One region of the Mesorhizobium sp. B2-5-4 genome, then DNA from elsewhere that is predicted to be linked to it. Evidence: predicted binding sites of a transcription regulator. Region 1 holds the regulator's gene; the other holds the start of a gene.

Region 1 (7,613 bases):
GCTGACCTCGGCGATGATCCTGGCCATCATGATCCTGCCTTTCATCACCTCGATCACCAAGGATGTGTTCGACACGGTGCCGCCGGTGCTGAAGGAGTCCGCCTACGGCATTGGCTGCACGACCTGGGAGGTAACACGCCGGGTCGTCGTCCCCTACACCCGCATCGGCATAATGGGCGGCGTCATGCTTGCTCTCGGCCGTGCGCTCGGTGAAACCATGGCGGTCACCTTCGTCATCGGCAACGCCCACCGGATCAGCGCCTCGCTGTTCGCGCCGGCAACGACGATCTCGGCAACCATCGCCAACGAATTCACCGAAGCCGTCGGCGATCTCTACACCTCCTCGCTGGTGGCGCTCGGCCTGATCCTGTTCGTCATCACCTTCCTCATCCTTGCCATCGCCCGGTACATGCTGATGCGCATCGATGCCCGTACCGGAGTCTGACCGATGTCGACAGCCGCATCGCTTCACCAGAGCCGCAAGCGCAAGAACGGCGTGATGATGACGCTCTGCGTCATCGCCGCCGGCATCGGCCTTGCCTGGCTGGCGCTGATCCTCGGCGCGCTGCTCTATAAGGGTCTGTCGGGCGTTTCGCTCTCGGTGTTCACGGAAATGACCCCGCCGCCCGGTGATGCCGGTGGCCTGCTCAACGCCATCTACGGCAGCATCGTGATGACCATCATCGGCATCGTCGTCGGCACGCCGATCGGCGTGCTGGCCGGCACCTACATGGCCGAATACGGCCGCTTTTCGAAACTCACCACCGTGGTACGCTTTATCAACGACATCCTGCTGTCGGCGCCCTCAATCATCATCGGCCTGTTCGTCTACGAATTGATGGTGCGGCCGATGGGGCATTTCTCGGCCATCGCCGGTGCCGTGGCACTGGCCATCCTGGTCATTCCCGTCGTGGTGCGCACCACCGAGGACATGCTCAACCTTGTGCCGAACGCCTTGCGCGAGGCCGGCACGGCGATTGGCGCGCCACGCTGGGTGGTCATCCGTTCGGTGGCCTACCGCGCGGCGATGTCCGGCATCGTCACCGGCATATTGCTGGCCATCGCCCGCATTTCCGGCGAGACGGCGCCACTTCTTTTCACGGCGCTGAACAACCAGTTCTGGTCGAGCAACCTCAACGCGCCGATGGCCAGCCTGCCGGTCACCATCTTCCAGTTCGCTCTCAGCCCCTATGAGGAATGGCAGCAACTGGCCTGGACCGGCGCACTCATAATCACATTGACGGTTCTCGCGCTCAGCATCTTTGCGCGCAGCCTGACCGGACGCAGAGAGGACAAATGAGCCAGATGTTGTCTCCAGACATGACGATTGCCACCGAGGCGGCCGCCAAGGCGAAGATCGAGGTCAAGAACCTCAATTTCTACTACGGCCAGTCGAAGGCGCTGAAGGACATCACGCTGTCGCTGCCCGAGCGCAGCGTGACGGCCTTCATTGGACCGTCGGGTTGCGGAAAGTCGACGCTGCTGCGCGTCTTCAACCGCATCTACGAACTCTACCCCAAGCAGACCGCCGAGGGTCAGGTGCTGCTCGACGGCCAGAACGTTCTCGACCGCTCGCAGGATCTCAACCTGTTGCGCACCAAGATCGGCATGGTGTTCCAGAAGCCGACGCCGTTCCCGATGTCGATCTATGAGAACATCGCCTTCGGCGTCAGGCTCTATGAGAAGATCGGCAAGGCCGAGATGGACGGCCGTGTCGAGCAGGCGCTGAAGCGCGCCGCGCTGTGGAACGAGGTCAAGGACAAGCTCAATGCCAGCGGCCTCAGTCTGTCGGGCGGCCAGCAGCAGCGGCTTTGCATCGCCCGCACCGTGGCGGTGAAGCCGGAGGTCATCCTGCTCGACGAGCCGGCCTCGGCGCTCGACCCATTGTCGACTGCCAAGATCGAGGAATTGATCGACGAGTTGCAGGCCGACTACACGATCGTCATCGTCACACACAACATGCAGCAGGCCGCGCGGGTCTCGAAGCAGACGGCTTTCATGTATCTGGGCGAGCTGGTCGAATTCGACAAGACCGAGAAGATCTTCACGTCGCCTCGCGAGAAGCGCACGCAGGACTACATCACCGGCCGCTTCGGCTGATCTCACGCATACGAGGACCAGGATCATGGCCGAACACACAGTCGCAGCCTTCGACGAGGATCTCGGACAGATCAGCAAGCTGATCAGCGACATGGGCGATCTTGCCGGCACGATGGTCGGCGGCGCCACCAAGGCGCTGCTGAATTCCGACAATGCGCTGGCACAGCGCGTCGTCTCCGACGACGCCATCATGGACGCGCGCCAGCGCGAACTCGACGATCGCGCCATCACCCTGATCGCCAAGCGCCAGCCGATGGCCGACGATCTGCGTCATGTCGTCGGCTCCATCCGCATGGCGGGCGATCTCGAACGCATCGGCGACCTTGCCAAGAACATTGCAAAGCGCGTCGGCTCCGTCGGCCTTACCGCCACCCCGCGCGATCTGTCGCACTCGATAGATTCCATGGCGCAGCTGGTGCTGATCCAGGTGCAGGGGGTAGTCGAGGAATACGCGGCAGGCGATGCCGCCGCCCTCGCCAAGCTCAGGAATGACGACGAACGCATCGACATCAAATACACTTCGGTGTTCCGCGAACTCCTGACCTACATGATGGAGGATCCCCGCAACATCACGGCTTGCACGCATCTTTTGTTCTGCGCCAAGAATCTCGAACGCATCGGCGACCACGTGACCAACATCGCCGAGAATGCGTATTATGTGCTGACCGGCACGCAACTGCCCGCCAACCGTCCGAAGCAGGACGAGACGGCGATGTCGGTGCCGGCGGCTTGACGGCAGGGATGATCAATCGATGATCGCGCCACGCATCATGGTGGTGGAGGACGAGGAGCCGCTCGGCGTGCTTCTCCGCTACAATCTGGAATCGGAAGGCTACCAGGTCGAGGTGGTGACACGCGGCGACGAAGCCGAGATCCGCCTCCAGGAGAACGTGCCCGACCTCCTGGTGCTCGACTGGATGGTGCCGGCGGTTTCCGGCATCGAACTCTGTCGGCGCCTGCGAATGCGGCCCGAGACCGAGAGGCTGCCGATCATCATGTTGACGGCGCGCGGCGAGGAGAGCGACCGCGTGCGCGGCCTCTCGACCGGTGCCGACGACTATCTGGTCAAGCCGTTCTCGACACCGGAATTCATGGCCCGGGTCAAGGCGCTGCTGCGCCGCGCCAAGCCGGAAGTGCTGTCCAGCGTGCTCAAGGTCGGCGACATCGTGCTCGACCGGGAATCGCACCGTGTCTATCGCAAGAAGAGCGAGATCCGGCTCGGACCGACCGAGTTCCGCCTGCTCGAATTCATGATGCGTCATCCCGGCCGCGTGTTCTCGCGCAGCCAGCTGCTCGACAATGTCTGGGGCGAGACGATCTATATCGATGAACGCACCGTGGACGTGCATGTCGGCCGGCTGCGCAAGGCGGTCAACAACGGCCGTATGCCGGACGTGATCCGCACCATTCGCGGCGCTGGTTACGCGATCCGCGAAGACTGAAATCAGGCTACATTCTTGCCCGGAACGCCGGGCCTCGCCAGCACGCCCGGCGCGAAAATCTCCTGGTCCACGAAGGTCAATGCGCGCATAGCGCAACCTTCGCGGATGAGCGGCAGCTCGTTCGGCTCGGTGTCGAAGGAAATCGATTCCGAATGCTGGCCGCCGGCGGTCTGGCCGATGGCCTCGCGCAAGGCCGGCTCGATCAGGTCGAAGGCGGCGGCGCTGACGCCGACCATGGCGACGGGTGCGGGATCGATCAGCGCGAACAGGCTGCCCAGCCCATAGCCCAGCGCCTCGCCGGCCTTGCGATAGGCTTCGCGCTCCGGTCCGTCTTTCTCCCTTGCCGTCGCGGCGAGTGTCCGCATCTGCGCATCGCTGACATCTGCGACCGGTTCGGCGTCCTCGCCAAGCTGCCTGGCGTTGCGCCAGATGGCGTAGTTGCCGGCATAGGCCTCGACGCAGCCGCGCCGTCCGCAGCGGCAGAGCGCGCCTCCCGGGCGATGGATCATGTGGCCGAACTCGCCTCCCGATGAATGCGTGCCGGTGAACAGCTCGCCCTTCAGCACCAGGCCCATGCCGATGCCGTGCGAGAGCAGGATGGCGATGAAGTCGTCGCGGTAGCGTTCGGGGTCGCGCCAGCGCAGCGCCACCGCCATCATGTTGCAGTCGTTCTCCATGGTGGCGGGGATGCCGAACTCGGCTTCAAGTATGTCGGCGAAGGGAATGTTCGTCTGCGGCGTGATCGGCGACCACAGCATCGCACGCGCCTCGCTGTCGGTGATGCCCTGGATCGCCAGCGCGATGCGGGCAATACTGCGGACGTCGAGATCGGGGTCCTCGAGGCGCCGCCGCACTATTGCCGTGCATTCGCCGATCAGCGCCTCGCGCGACATGGTCAGCGTGTCCAGCCGTCGCTGTTCCTCGGCGACCACCTGGCCGGAATAATCGATGACGGCGACGGACAGGAAATTCAGCGACAGCACCACGGTCATCACAGCCGCGGCCTCGGGGTTGAGGCCAAGGCCAACCTGCGGCCGGCCGCGTTTCAGTGAACCGGCTTCGTTCGGCTTGCCTTCGGTCAGGATACCCTCGTCGATCAGGTCGGCTGATATCGCCGATATGGTCGAGTGGCTGAGGCCGGTGGTGGCGGCGATCTCGGTGCGCGAGGGCTGACCACCCTGACGCACGGCTGCAATCACCATGGCGCGGTTGCGCCGGCGCAGATCGTCGTGGCGGATTCCGACCGACATGCTTCCCACATCCTCCCGTCGCCGCGGTTCTTGACACCCCCTCGAACCTCTCCGGCAATGGGCCGAATACTGGCAGATGCGGCAGGAGCTGTCATTTATTTATTGCGGGACTCGAAAAAAGGCTCCCGGCACCTCAAAATCCATCAGAATCGATGTTGACAGTGTTCCGACGATGGATCAGTGTTTTTTCGAGGCTCGAAAAAATAGGGCCTATGCCGGCCTTCGGGCCAGTTTGGTCGCGCCATACGCGGCGCAGGGAGGATATACCATGAAGAGATTCACAGTCGCCATCCTGGCGGGTGTCGCCATGTCGCTGACGCTGGCGTCGGTGGCGCAGGCGAAGGACAAGGTCATCGGCGTTTCCTGGTCGAATTTCCAGGAAGAGCGCTGGAAGACCGACGAGGCCGCCATGAAGAAAGCGATCGAGGCCGCGGGCGACAAGTACATTTCCGCCGATGCGCAGTCCAATCCCGGCAAGCAGCTGACCGATGTCGAAAGCCTGATTTCCCAGGGCGCCAATTCGCTGATCATCCTGGCGCAGGATGCTTCGGCCATCGGCCCAGCGGTGCAGAAGGCGCTCGACGAGGGCATTCCGGTCGTCGGCTATGACCGCCTGATCGAGAACAAGGACGTCTTTTACCTGACCTTCGACAACAAGGAAGTCGGCCGCATGCAGGCTCGCGAGGTGTTCAAGGTCAAGCCTGAAGGCAATTACGTCTTCATCAAGGGCTCGGGTGCCGACCCGAATGCCGACTTCCTGTTCTCGGGCTCGATGGAAGTGCTGAAGGAAGCCATCGACAGCGGCAAGATCAAGAATGTCGGCGAAGCCTATACGGACGGCTGGCTGCCCGCCAACGCCCAGAAGAACATGGAGCAGTTCCTCACCGCCAACGACAATAAGGTCGACGCCGTGGTCGCGGCCAATGACGGCACCGCCGGCGGCGTCGTCGCGGCGCTGACGGCGCAGGGGCTCGCCGGCACCGTGCCGGTCTCTGGCCAGGACGGCGACCACGCCGCGCTCAACCGCATCGCGCTCGGCACCCAGACCGTGTCGGTGTGGAAGGATGCGCGTGAACTCGGCAAGAACGCCGCCGAGATCGCCTCGCAGCTCGCCGACGGCAAGAAGATGACCGACATCGCCGGCGCGAAGGACTTCACGACGCCTGGCGGCAACACCGTCAAGTCGCTGTTCCTGACCCCGGTCGCCATCACCAAGGACAATCTCAACCTCGTCATCGACGCCGGCTGGATCAAGAAGGACGAAGTCTGCGCGGGCGTCGCCGCCGGCAGCGTCGCGGCCTGCAACTGAGTTTGACCGCTTGAAGAATGAAGGCGCCGCGGCCCCCAAGCCGCGGCGTTTTCTCAAAAAGATTTGTGTTTCCGCATCACGCGGATAGCTTCTAGGCTGGGTTCGGCATCCGCGTCAGACGGCCAGCCGGTTGGAGGAAATCATGACCGACACGACGTCCAACCTGCAGGCCGATACCGCGCGCGCCTCGGAACTCGGCGCGGTTGCCCGGTTCCTGAAAGCGACCGAGATCGACACCCGTATGCTCGGCATGATTGGCGCCCTGCTGCTGATCTGGGTCGCGCTGCATGTGATTTCGAGCTTGCGTCTTGGCGTCAATCCGTTCGATTTCGACAGCCGCACGTTTCTGACGCCGCGCAATCTATGGAATCTGTCGGTGCAGACGTCCGCGGTCGCAATCATGGCCTGCGGCATGGTGCTGGTCATCGTCATGCGCAACATCGACCTGTCCGTCGGTTCCGCCGAGGGCCTGATCGGCATGGTCATGGGCTTTGCCCAGGTGCATTTCCTGGTCCGGTTCGTGGGGCTTGAACTCGGAAATCCATGGATTTGGGTGCTGGCACTGGTCATCGGCCTGGCGCTCGGCCTTTTGATCGGCGCCTTCCAGGGCTTCGTCATCGCCTATCTCGAAGTGCCGGCCTTCATCGTCACGCTGGGCGGCCTGCTGGTCTGGCGCGGTGCCGCCTGGTGGGTCACCAGCGGCCAGACGGTGGCACCGCTCGACGCCACCTTCCAGCTGATGGGCGGCGGACCGGCCGGATCGATCGGTGCGACCTGGAGCTGGGTCGTAGGCATCGTCGCCTGCCTGGCCGTCGTGTTGGCGCTGTTCAACGGGCGGGTGCAACGAAAGCGGTTCCGCTTCCCGCTGCGGCCGATCTGGGCCGAGACGCTGCTCGGCGTCGTCACCTGTGCCGTCATCATGGGCGTGGTGTGGCTGGCTAACTCCTATCCGTGGCCGATCGGCATCGTGAACCGGTACGCGGCCGCCAACAACATCACCGTGCCGGAGGGCGGGCTATTCATCGCCCACGGCATCGCCATACCGGTACTGATGGCCGTCGCCGTCGGTCTGGTCATGACCTTCATCACAAAACGCACCCGTTTCGGCCGTTATGTCTTTGCCATCGGCGGCAATCCGGAAGCGGCCAACCTCGCCGGCATCAACACGCGCTGGATCACCATGAAGGTGTTCATGATCATGGGCGTGCTGGCCACGATCGCCGCCGCCATTTCGTCGGCCCGGCAGAACTCGGCCACCAATGTGCTTGGAACATTGGATGAGCTGCTCGTCATTGCCGCGGCCGTCATCGGCGGCACGTCGCTTGCCGGCGGCTCGGGAACGATCATCGGCGCCATGCTCGGCGCGTTGCTGATGCAGTCGCTGCAGTCGGGCATGGTGCTGCTCGGCGTCGATTCGCCTCTGCAGAGCATCGTCGTCGGCGCCGTGCTGGTCATCGCGGTGTGGCTCGACACCGTTTACCGCAAGCGCGTTTAGGGAGGCATCACCGTGAT
Region 2 (7,613 bases), on a different contig from region 1:
GCGGTCGGCTCGTCGAGCAGCAGGATCGGATGTTCGGTGATGAAACCGCGCGCGATGTTGACGCGCTGCTGCTCGCCGCCCGAGAAGGTTGCCGGCGGCAGCATCCAGAGTTTTTCCGGCAGGTTGAGCTGGGCCAGCAAGGAGCATGCCTTGGCCCGGGCTGCCTCGCGCTCCTCGCCGCGTTCAACCAGTGGTTCGGCGACGACATCGAGAGCCGAGACGCGCGGCACGGTGCGCAGGAATTGGCTGACATAGCCGATCGTTTGCCGGCGCACGGCAAGCACGGTGCGTGGGCTGGCATGGGCGAGATCGATCAACCCATCCTCGTGCGTGACGATGATCTGGCCTTCGTCGACGGCGTAGTTGCCGTAGAGCATCTTCAGAATCGAGCTTTTGCCGGCACCGGACGGACCGCCGAGCACGGTGCATTCTCCGGCTTTGATCGAGAACGAAACACCCGCGACGATGGGCAATTTGATGCCGTCGCGCAGATGCATGGTGAAGCTTTTGGCGACATCGGAGACAACGAGAGGCGTCGGCATCAGAAGGTTCTCCAATCGTCAATCGTCGGCGGGCGTGCACGCGCCATCATCACACCTGCAAAATCGAGGAAACGAGCAATTGCGTGTACGGCGCGCGCGGGTCGTCGAGGACGCGGTCGGTGAGGCCGCTTTCGACGACGCGGCCGTCCTTCATCACCATCATGCGCTGCGACAGGAGCCGCGCCACGGCGAGGTCGTGGGTGACGACGATCGCGGCAAGGCCAAGGTCGGTGACCAGCCCGCGCAACAGGTCGAGCAGGCGGGCCTGCACCGAGACATCAAGGCCACCGGTAGGCTCATCCATGAACACCAGCCGTGGCCCGGTGACGAGATTGCGGGCGATCTGCAGCCGCTGACGCATGCCGCCGGAAAAGGCGCGCGGTTCGTCGTCGATGCGGTCTTCCTCGATCTCGACGCGCGACAGCCAGTCGACCGCGGTAGCGCGGATCTTGCCGTAGTGACGGTCGCCGACCGCCATCAGACGCTCGCCGACATTGGCGCCGGCCGAGACCGTCATGCGCAGGCCATCTGCCGGGTTCTGGTGGACAAAGCCCCAGTCGGTGCGCATCAGGAAGCGGCGCTCGGCCTCGCTCATGCGGTAGAGCTCGCGAAACTGGCCGTCGCGCATGCGGTAGCTGGCGGTGCCGGAGGAGGGCAGCAGCCGCGTCGACAGGCAGTTGAGCAGCGTCGTCTTGCCGGAACCGGATTCACCGACGACAGCCAGGACTTCGCCCGGCCACAGGTCGAAAGTGACGTTGTCGCAGCCGACCCGCGAGCCGTAGAACTTGGAGAGCGCCGAAACGCGCAGCAGCGGTTCGTCGGTCATTGCGCCGGCTCCAAATTTTCTGGGGCAAGATGGGTTTCGGGAGCAAGGTGGCCGCGATGGCCCTCTTCACGCCGCTTCTCGCAGTAATCGGTGTCCGAGCAGACGAACATGTGGCCGCCATGGTCGTCGAGGATGACCTCGTCGAGATAGACATTTTCGGCCGCGCACAGCGCGCAGGGCTGGTCGAAAGTCTGCACCTCGAACGGATGATCCTCGAAGTCGAGGCTCACCACATCGGTGAAGGGCGGCACGGCGTAGATGCGCTTTTCGCGGCCGGCGCCGAACAGCTGCAGGGCCGGCGAGCGATGCATCTTGGGATTGTCGAATTTCGGCGTCGGCGACGGGTCCATGACATAGCGGCCCTCGACCTTGACCGGATAGGCATAGGTTGTGGCGATGCGGCCGTGCTTGGCGATGTCCTCATAGAGCTTCACATGCATGAGGCCGTATTCCTCCAGCGCATGCATTTTCCGCGTTTCGGTCTCGCGCGGCTCGAGGAAGCGCAGCGGTTCGGGGATCGGCACCTGGTAGACCAGCACCTGGCCCGCGTTGAGCGGGTGCTCGGGAATGCGGTGACGGGTCTGGATGATGGTGGCGGTAGCGGTATCGGTGGTCACCGCGACGTTAGCGACTTTCTTGAAGAAGGCGCGGATCGATACGGCATTGGTGGTGTCGTCGGCACCCTGGTCGATGACCTTCAGCACGTCGTCGGGGCCGATGATCGATGCCGTGACCTGCACGCCGCCGGTGCCCCAGCCATAAGGCATCGGCATTTCGCGCGAGGCGAAGGGCACCTGGTAGCCGGGGATGGCGATGCCCTTGAGGATCGCGCGGCGGATCATCCGCTTGGTTTGTTCGTCGAGATAGGCGAAGTTGTAGGTGGCGATGTCGGTGGATTGCGCGGTCATTCCGCAGCCTCCTTCTTTTCTTCCGCCTTTGCTGGATTTTCGCGGGCCTCATATTCGGCGCGCATACGGCGCACGAGGTCGAGCTCGGCCTGGAAGTCGACATAGTGCGGCAGCTTCAGGTGCTCGACGAAGCCGGTGGCCTGGACATTGTCCGAGTGCGAGATGACGAACTCCTCGTCCTGCGCGGCGGCAACGACGTCCTCACCGAGTTCGGAGGCGCGCAGCGCCCGGTCGCAGAGCGCCATGGCCATCGCCTTGCGCTCGCTCTGGCCGAAGACGAGACCGTAGCCACGGGTGAATTGCGGCGGCGCCTTGGCCGAGCCCTTGAACTGGTTGACCATCTGGCATTCGGTGACGCGCACCGTGCCGAGCGGCACCGCGAAGGGCAGTTCGGGAACGTCGAGCTCCAGCTCGACCTCGCCGATGCGGATCTCGCCGACGAATGGATGGTTGCGGGCATAGCCGCGCTGGGTGGAATAGCCGAGCGCCAGCAGAAAACCCTCGTCGCCGCGCGACAGTGCCTGCAGGCGGATGTCGCGCGCCATCGGGAATTCCAGCGGCTCGCGGGTGATGTCGCCGGGGACATGATCCCCAGGCATGTCGCCATCGGGCTCGATCAGGCCTTCGCGGGCAAGGATCGCCGAGACACGCGGCATCGCCTGGGCTTCCGTCTCGCGCCGCAAGGGCTCGGCGACATCGGCACCGGCGGCGAGCTCAGGGTCGAGCAGGCGGTGCGTGTAGTCGAAGGTGGGACCAAGCAACTGGCCGCCGGGCAGGTCCTTGTAGGTCGCCGACACACGCCGCTCGACCAGCATTGTGCCGGTGTCGATCGGTCTGGAATAGCCGAAGCGCGGCAGCGTGGTGCGGTAGGCGCGCACCAGGAAGATCGCCTCGATCATGTCGCCCCGCGCCTGGACGATAGCGAGTGCCGCCAATTCACGGTCATAGAGCGAGCCTTCGCTCATCACCCGGTCGACGCCGAGCGCCAGCTGTTCGACGATCTGGTCGAGGCGCAATGCCGGCACCGAGCGGTCGCCACGCCGGCGGTCGGCAAGCAGGCTGTGAGCGTTGGCAATTGCGGCTTCGCCGCCTTTTACCGCGACATACATTCTTCAAGCCTCCCTAGTCTTGATGCGCGTCGTGCGCGGCAGGCAGGCTATGCCGTCCGATGTGGCGAGGATGATGTCGACGCCGCGCGGAAAGCGCTTGTTGTTTTGCTTCCACTGCTCGACGAAGTGACGCGGCATCTGCGCCGGCGCGATCGCGGCGCTGGTTTCGATGCCGGGGCCTTCGAGCAACAGCAGGGACCCTGAAGCGAGGTCGCCGACCTGCAGGATCAGCGTCGTCGAGCGGTCGGGATAATCCTGCGTGCCCTGCGAAAAACCGTCGAGCGCCATCATCTCGGCCGGTGTGGCAATAAACGCGAAATGCGCATCGGCCGATGTATTGGCCAGCGGCGCACCGGTGTGGAAGCCAAGCCAGGACCTGATCGCGGGGGACGCATGGAGGGCCGGGTCGAGCCAGAGCGGCGTGTCGTTGTCGCACAGCGCCAGTGCTACGGCGCCCGATGTCGCCGAGAGCGGCGCCGGCGGGCGGGCCAGGGCCGGTAAGGGCTGGACGCTGCCTGGCCGCGCCATGGCATCCATGACGGCCCGAAACACGGTCTGGGCGTTGAAGACCGGATCGGCGAAACCGCCCTCGATCGATTGTGCCGCGATATCCATCAATCTTCTCCGCGAACCATGGTGAAGAAATCCACTTTCGTCGCCGCCGTCTCGGCGCGGCGTTTTTCGTGGGCAGCGGTCAGAGCCGAGCGCAAGGGCGCAATGAGCCTGGTCTCGACCTCGGTGCGGCGGGCAGGGTCCTGCCAGAGCGCGTCGGCGATGGCTGCCAGCTTCGCCTTCTGCTTGTCGCGGCCAAGCGCGTAGCAATGGCCGACCTGCCCGGATGGCAGCCGGACGGTGGCACGCGTGACGGTCGCCTCGCCGACATTGAAGGGGGCGCCGCCGCCGCCGATGCGGCCACGCAGCGTGACCAGGCCGGTCTCGGGGCCGCGCAGCAGCTCGGCTTGCGAAGGCAGGCCGGCCTCGTTCCAGAGCCGCACGATGTCGTCGCCGCTCGATTGCGCCAAGGTGGCCATGGCGGCCTTGCGCTCGGCCTGGTCGCGGGCTTCCTGTCCTCGCATCGCCAACTTTCCTCTAAATTTGTCTATTGATATAGACAACTATACAAATTATACATATTACCTAGCGCGAGTCCATGACGGGTGCGTGACAGGCCGGGAGGCAAAAACATGACCGGGCAAGCGGCCGATACCATCGAGCGGCGCAGCGGCGTCTCACTTTGGCGCCAGATCGCCGACAGGATCCTGCAAGCGATTGCCATTGGCGATTTCGCCGAAAATGCCGCGCTGCCGCCCGAGGTCGCGCTGGCGGAGCGCTACGGCGTCAATCGTCACACCGTGCGTAGCGCCATATCGGCCCTCGTACAGGAGGGCGTATTGCGGGCCGAACAGGGGCGCGGCACGTTCGTCTTGTCGCGCAAGCGGCTGTCCTATCCGATCGGCGCGCGCACGCGCTTCTCTGCGGGGCTGCAGGGGCAGACCTCGGAACGGCACATCGTGCTGCTTGCTTTCTCGGTCGAGCCTGCCAGCCAGCGCGTTGCCGAGGGGCTTGGCCTTGCCCGGGGTGCCGAGGTAATCCGGCTGGAAACGCGCGGCGAGGCCGACGGACGGCCGGTGTCGCGCGCTGCCGCATGGTTCGAGGCGAAGCGCTTTGCCGGCATCGACAAGGCGATGGCGCAAACCGGTTCGATCACCGCGTCGCTCGCTCGTTTCGGTATCGACGACTATCTCAGGCAATCGACCTCGCTGTCCGCGCGCCATGCGGACGCCGCCGATCTCGCCGATCTCGATCTGCAGCCGGGCGCCATCGTGCTGGTGACAGTGGCGGTCAACGTCACGCCCGACGGCCAGCCAATCCAGTTTTCCGAATCGCGTTTTCCGGCCGAGCGAGTGGAGCTGAAGCTCTCGGCGCTATAACGCCCCGGCTATCCGATCTCGATCACGGCCTTTATCAGGCCCGACTTCTCGTGTGCCCAGCGTGCGAGATCCCCTGGCGTATCGGCCAGCGTGGTGCGGTGGGTGACGAGCTTGGCCAGCGGCACAGCACCATTGCGGATCGAGGCGGCGACATGATCGAAGTCGGCGCGCAACGCATTGCGGCTGCCGACCAATGTCATTTCGCGCTTGTGGAATTCAGGATCGGAAAAGACGATGTCGTCCTTGACGACACTGACCAGCACCAGCGCTCCGCCATGCGCGACATGGGCGAAGGCCGATTGCACCGATCGCGTGTTGCCGGTGGCGTCGAAGACCACGTCGAAGCCTTCGCCGCCGGTCGCATCACGCACCAGATCGGACACGGGTGTTTGCGAGCCGTCGAGAATCGAAAAGCCGAGCTCACTCGCCGCGAAGACCAGTCTTTCGGAGCTCATGTCGAGAAGTGTCACCTCGAGCCCGGCAATGCGTGCGAAGATGGCGGTGCCAAGCCCGATCGGGCCGGCGCCGATGACCAGCGTGCGTGCACCGGGCTCGGAACGCGCGCGGCGCACGGCATGCGCGCCGATGGCCAGGAATTCGACGGCGGCGGCGTCGGCGAGCGACAGACCATTTGTGGGATAGAGATTCTCAGCCGGCACCAGGATCTGTTCGCACATGGCGCCGTCGCGATGCACGCCGAGCACTTCGATCCTGACACAGCAATTTGGTTTGCCATGCCGGCAGGCGATGCATTTGCCGCAGGAGAGATACGGGTTGATGATGACCGGTTCGCCGACCGCAAGCCCGACTCCTTCGCCGACTTCGACGACGGTGCCAGACACCTCATGGCCCATGATGCGGGGGTAGGCGAGGAACGGGTGCTTGCCCTCGAAGATATGGTAGTCGGTGCCGCAGATGCCGACATGGCTGACCGCCACCAGCGCCCAGCCGGGAGGCGGCGAGCCGGGAGCCGGACGGTCTTCCAGAATGAGTTCGCCGGGCGAGCGGCAGACGACGGCTTTCATGTTTCAGTCCATTTTGGGTTTACGAAAACGCCGGCCCGTTTTGATACCGGGCCGGAGATCGTTTTTCGGCTCGTTGACTACTTGCCGCCGCGGCGGCGCAGGCCGTCGAAATAGACAATGACGATGATCAGCACGCCGGTGATGACACGCTGCCAGAAGGCGTTGACGTTGAGCAGGTTGGCGCCGTTGTTGATGGTGGCGAGAATGAAGGCGCCGAGCAGCGGCCCGTGCACCGAGCCGACCGCGCCGAACAGGGAGGTGCCGCCGATCACCGACGAGGCGATCGCCTGTAATTCCCAGCCTTCGGCCTGCGTCGGATTGCCGATGCCGATGCGCGAAGCCAAGAGCACGCCGACGAAGGCCGCGCAGAGACCCGACAGCGTGTAGGCCATGAAGATGGTGCGCTGGACGTTGACGCCGGACAGGCGCGAGGCCTCGGCGTTCGACCCGACCGAGAACAGGTACCGGCCCCAGCGGCTGTGATGCAGGAAGACATAGGCGGGTATGCCGACCAGCAGGACCATCCAGAACAGATTGGGAACGCCGAGGAAGGAGTTGCGCGAGAATTCCTGGAAAGCATCATTGTTGATCGAAATCGAATTGCCGTTGGTCATCAAGAGGCCAATGCCGCGCAGCGACGTCAGGGTCGCCAGCGTGATGATGAAGGGCGGCAGGCCCATCTTGACGATGCCAAAACCATGGAAGAGGCCGATGGCGACGCCGACCAGCAAGGTGAGCAGGATGGCGAGGAAGACCGGGACGCCGGCATTGATCAGCATCGCGGCGATGACGGTTGCGAAGCCGACCACCGCGCCGACGGACAGATCGATGCCGCCGGTGATGATGACGAAGGTCTGGCCGACAGCCAAAATGGCGATCATCGAACCCTGACGCAGCAGGTTCGAGATGTTGTTGGCCGACGCGAAGCTCGATGTGGACAACGACAGGATGACCCACAGCAGCACCAGCAGCGCCAGCAGCGTCAGTCCGAACAGGGCGTTGTAATTGCGCTTCGGTTTTTCGGCAGGAATCGCCTCGGTGCTCATGTCTTTCCTCCCAGCTTTTCTTGTTTCTCGGCGAGCGCCTGTGTGAGAATGTCCTCGTGATCGGCGGTGTGGAACCCGTGCGTGGCCACCAGCTTGCCGCGGCGGAACACGTGCAGCGTGTCGGCCAGTTCATAGACCTCCGGCAAATAGGACGAGATCAGGATGATGCCGGCGCCCTTCGACAAGAGCGCGCTGAACAGGCGGTAGATTTCGGCCTTGGTGCCGA

What was found. The regulator PhoB, encoded in region 1, activates phosphate uptake and scavenging genes when phosphate is short. The targets are predictions, from matches to a motif close to TGTCATNNANCTGTCAT.
Region 2: the regulator PhoB is predicted to act here: its motif matches at 4,536-4,552, upstream of phnF (phosphonate metabolism transcriptional regulator PhnF).

What each region holds. Positions count from the first base shown of each region.
Region 1 is NZ_VFUR01000006.1:221,723-229,335, reverse strand. Features, by position in the region: gene pstC (phosphate ABC transporter permease subunit PstC) at 1-445, shown strand, start outside; gene pstA (phosphate ABC transporter permease PstA) at 449-1,300, shown strand; gene pstB (phosphate ABC transporter ATP-binding protein PstB) at 1,297-2,100, shown strand; gene phoU (phosphate signaling complex protein PhoU) at 2,126-2,833, shown strand; gene phoB (phosphate regulon transcriptional regulator PhoB) at 2,853-3,542, shown strand; gene FJ492_RS10085 (ROK family protein) at 3,545-4,792, opposite strand; gene xylF (D-xylose ABC transporter substrate-binding protein) at 5,061-6,101, shown strand; gene FJ492_RS10075 (sugar ABC transporter permease) at 6,244-7,596, shown strand.
Region 2 is NZ_VFUR01000010.1:162,549-170,161, reverse strand. Features, by position in the region: gene phnL (phosphonate C-P lyase system protein PhnL) at 1-542, opposite strand, end outside; gene phnK (phosphonate C-P lyase system protein PhnK) at 592-1,368, opposite strand; gene FJ492_RS15310 (alpha-D-ribose 1-methylphosphonate 5-phosphate C-P-lyase PhnJ) at 1,365-2,276, opposite strand; gene FJ492_RS15305 (carbon-phosphorus lyase complex subunit PhnI) at 2,273-3,385, opposite strand; gene phnH (phosphonate C-P lyase system protein PhnH) at 3,389-4,000, opposite strand; gene phnG (phosphonate C-P lyase system protein PhnG) at 4,000-4,461, opposite strand; gene phnF (phosphonate metabolism transcriptional regulator PhnF) at 4,570-5,316, shown strand; gene FJ492_RS15285 (zinc-binding alcohol dehydrogenase family protein) at 5,325-6,341, opposite strand; gene FJ492_RS15280 (ABC transporter permease) at 6,419-7,387, opposite strand; gene FJ492_RS15275 (sugar ABC transporter ATP-binding protein) at 7,384-7,613, opposite strand, start outside.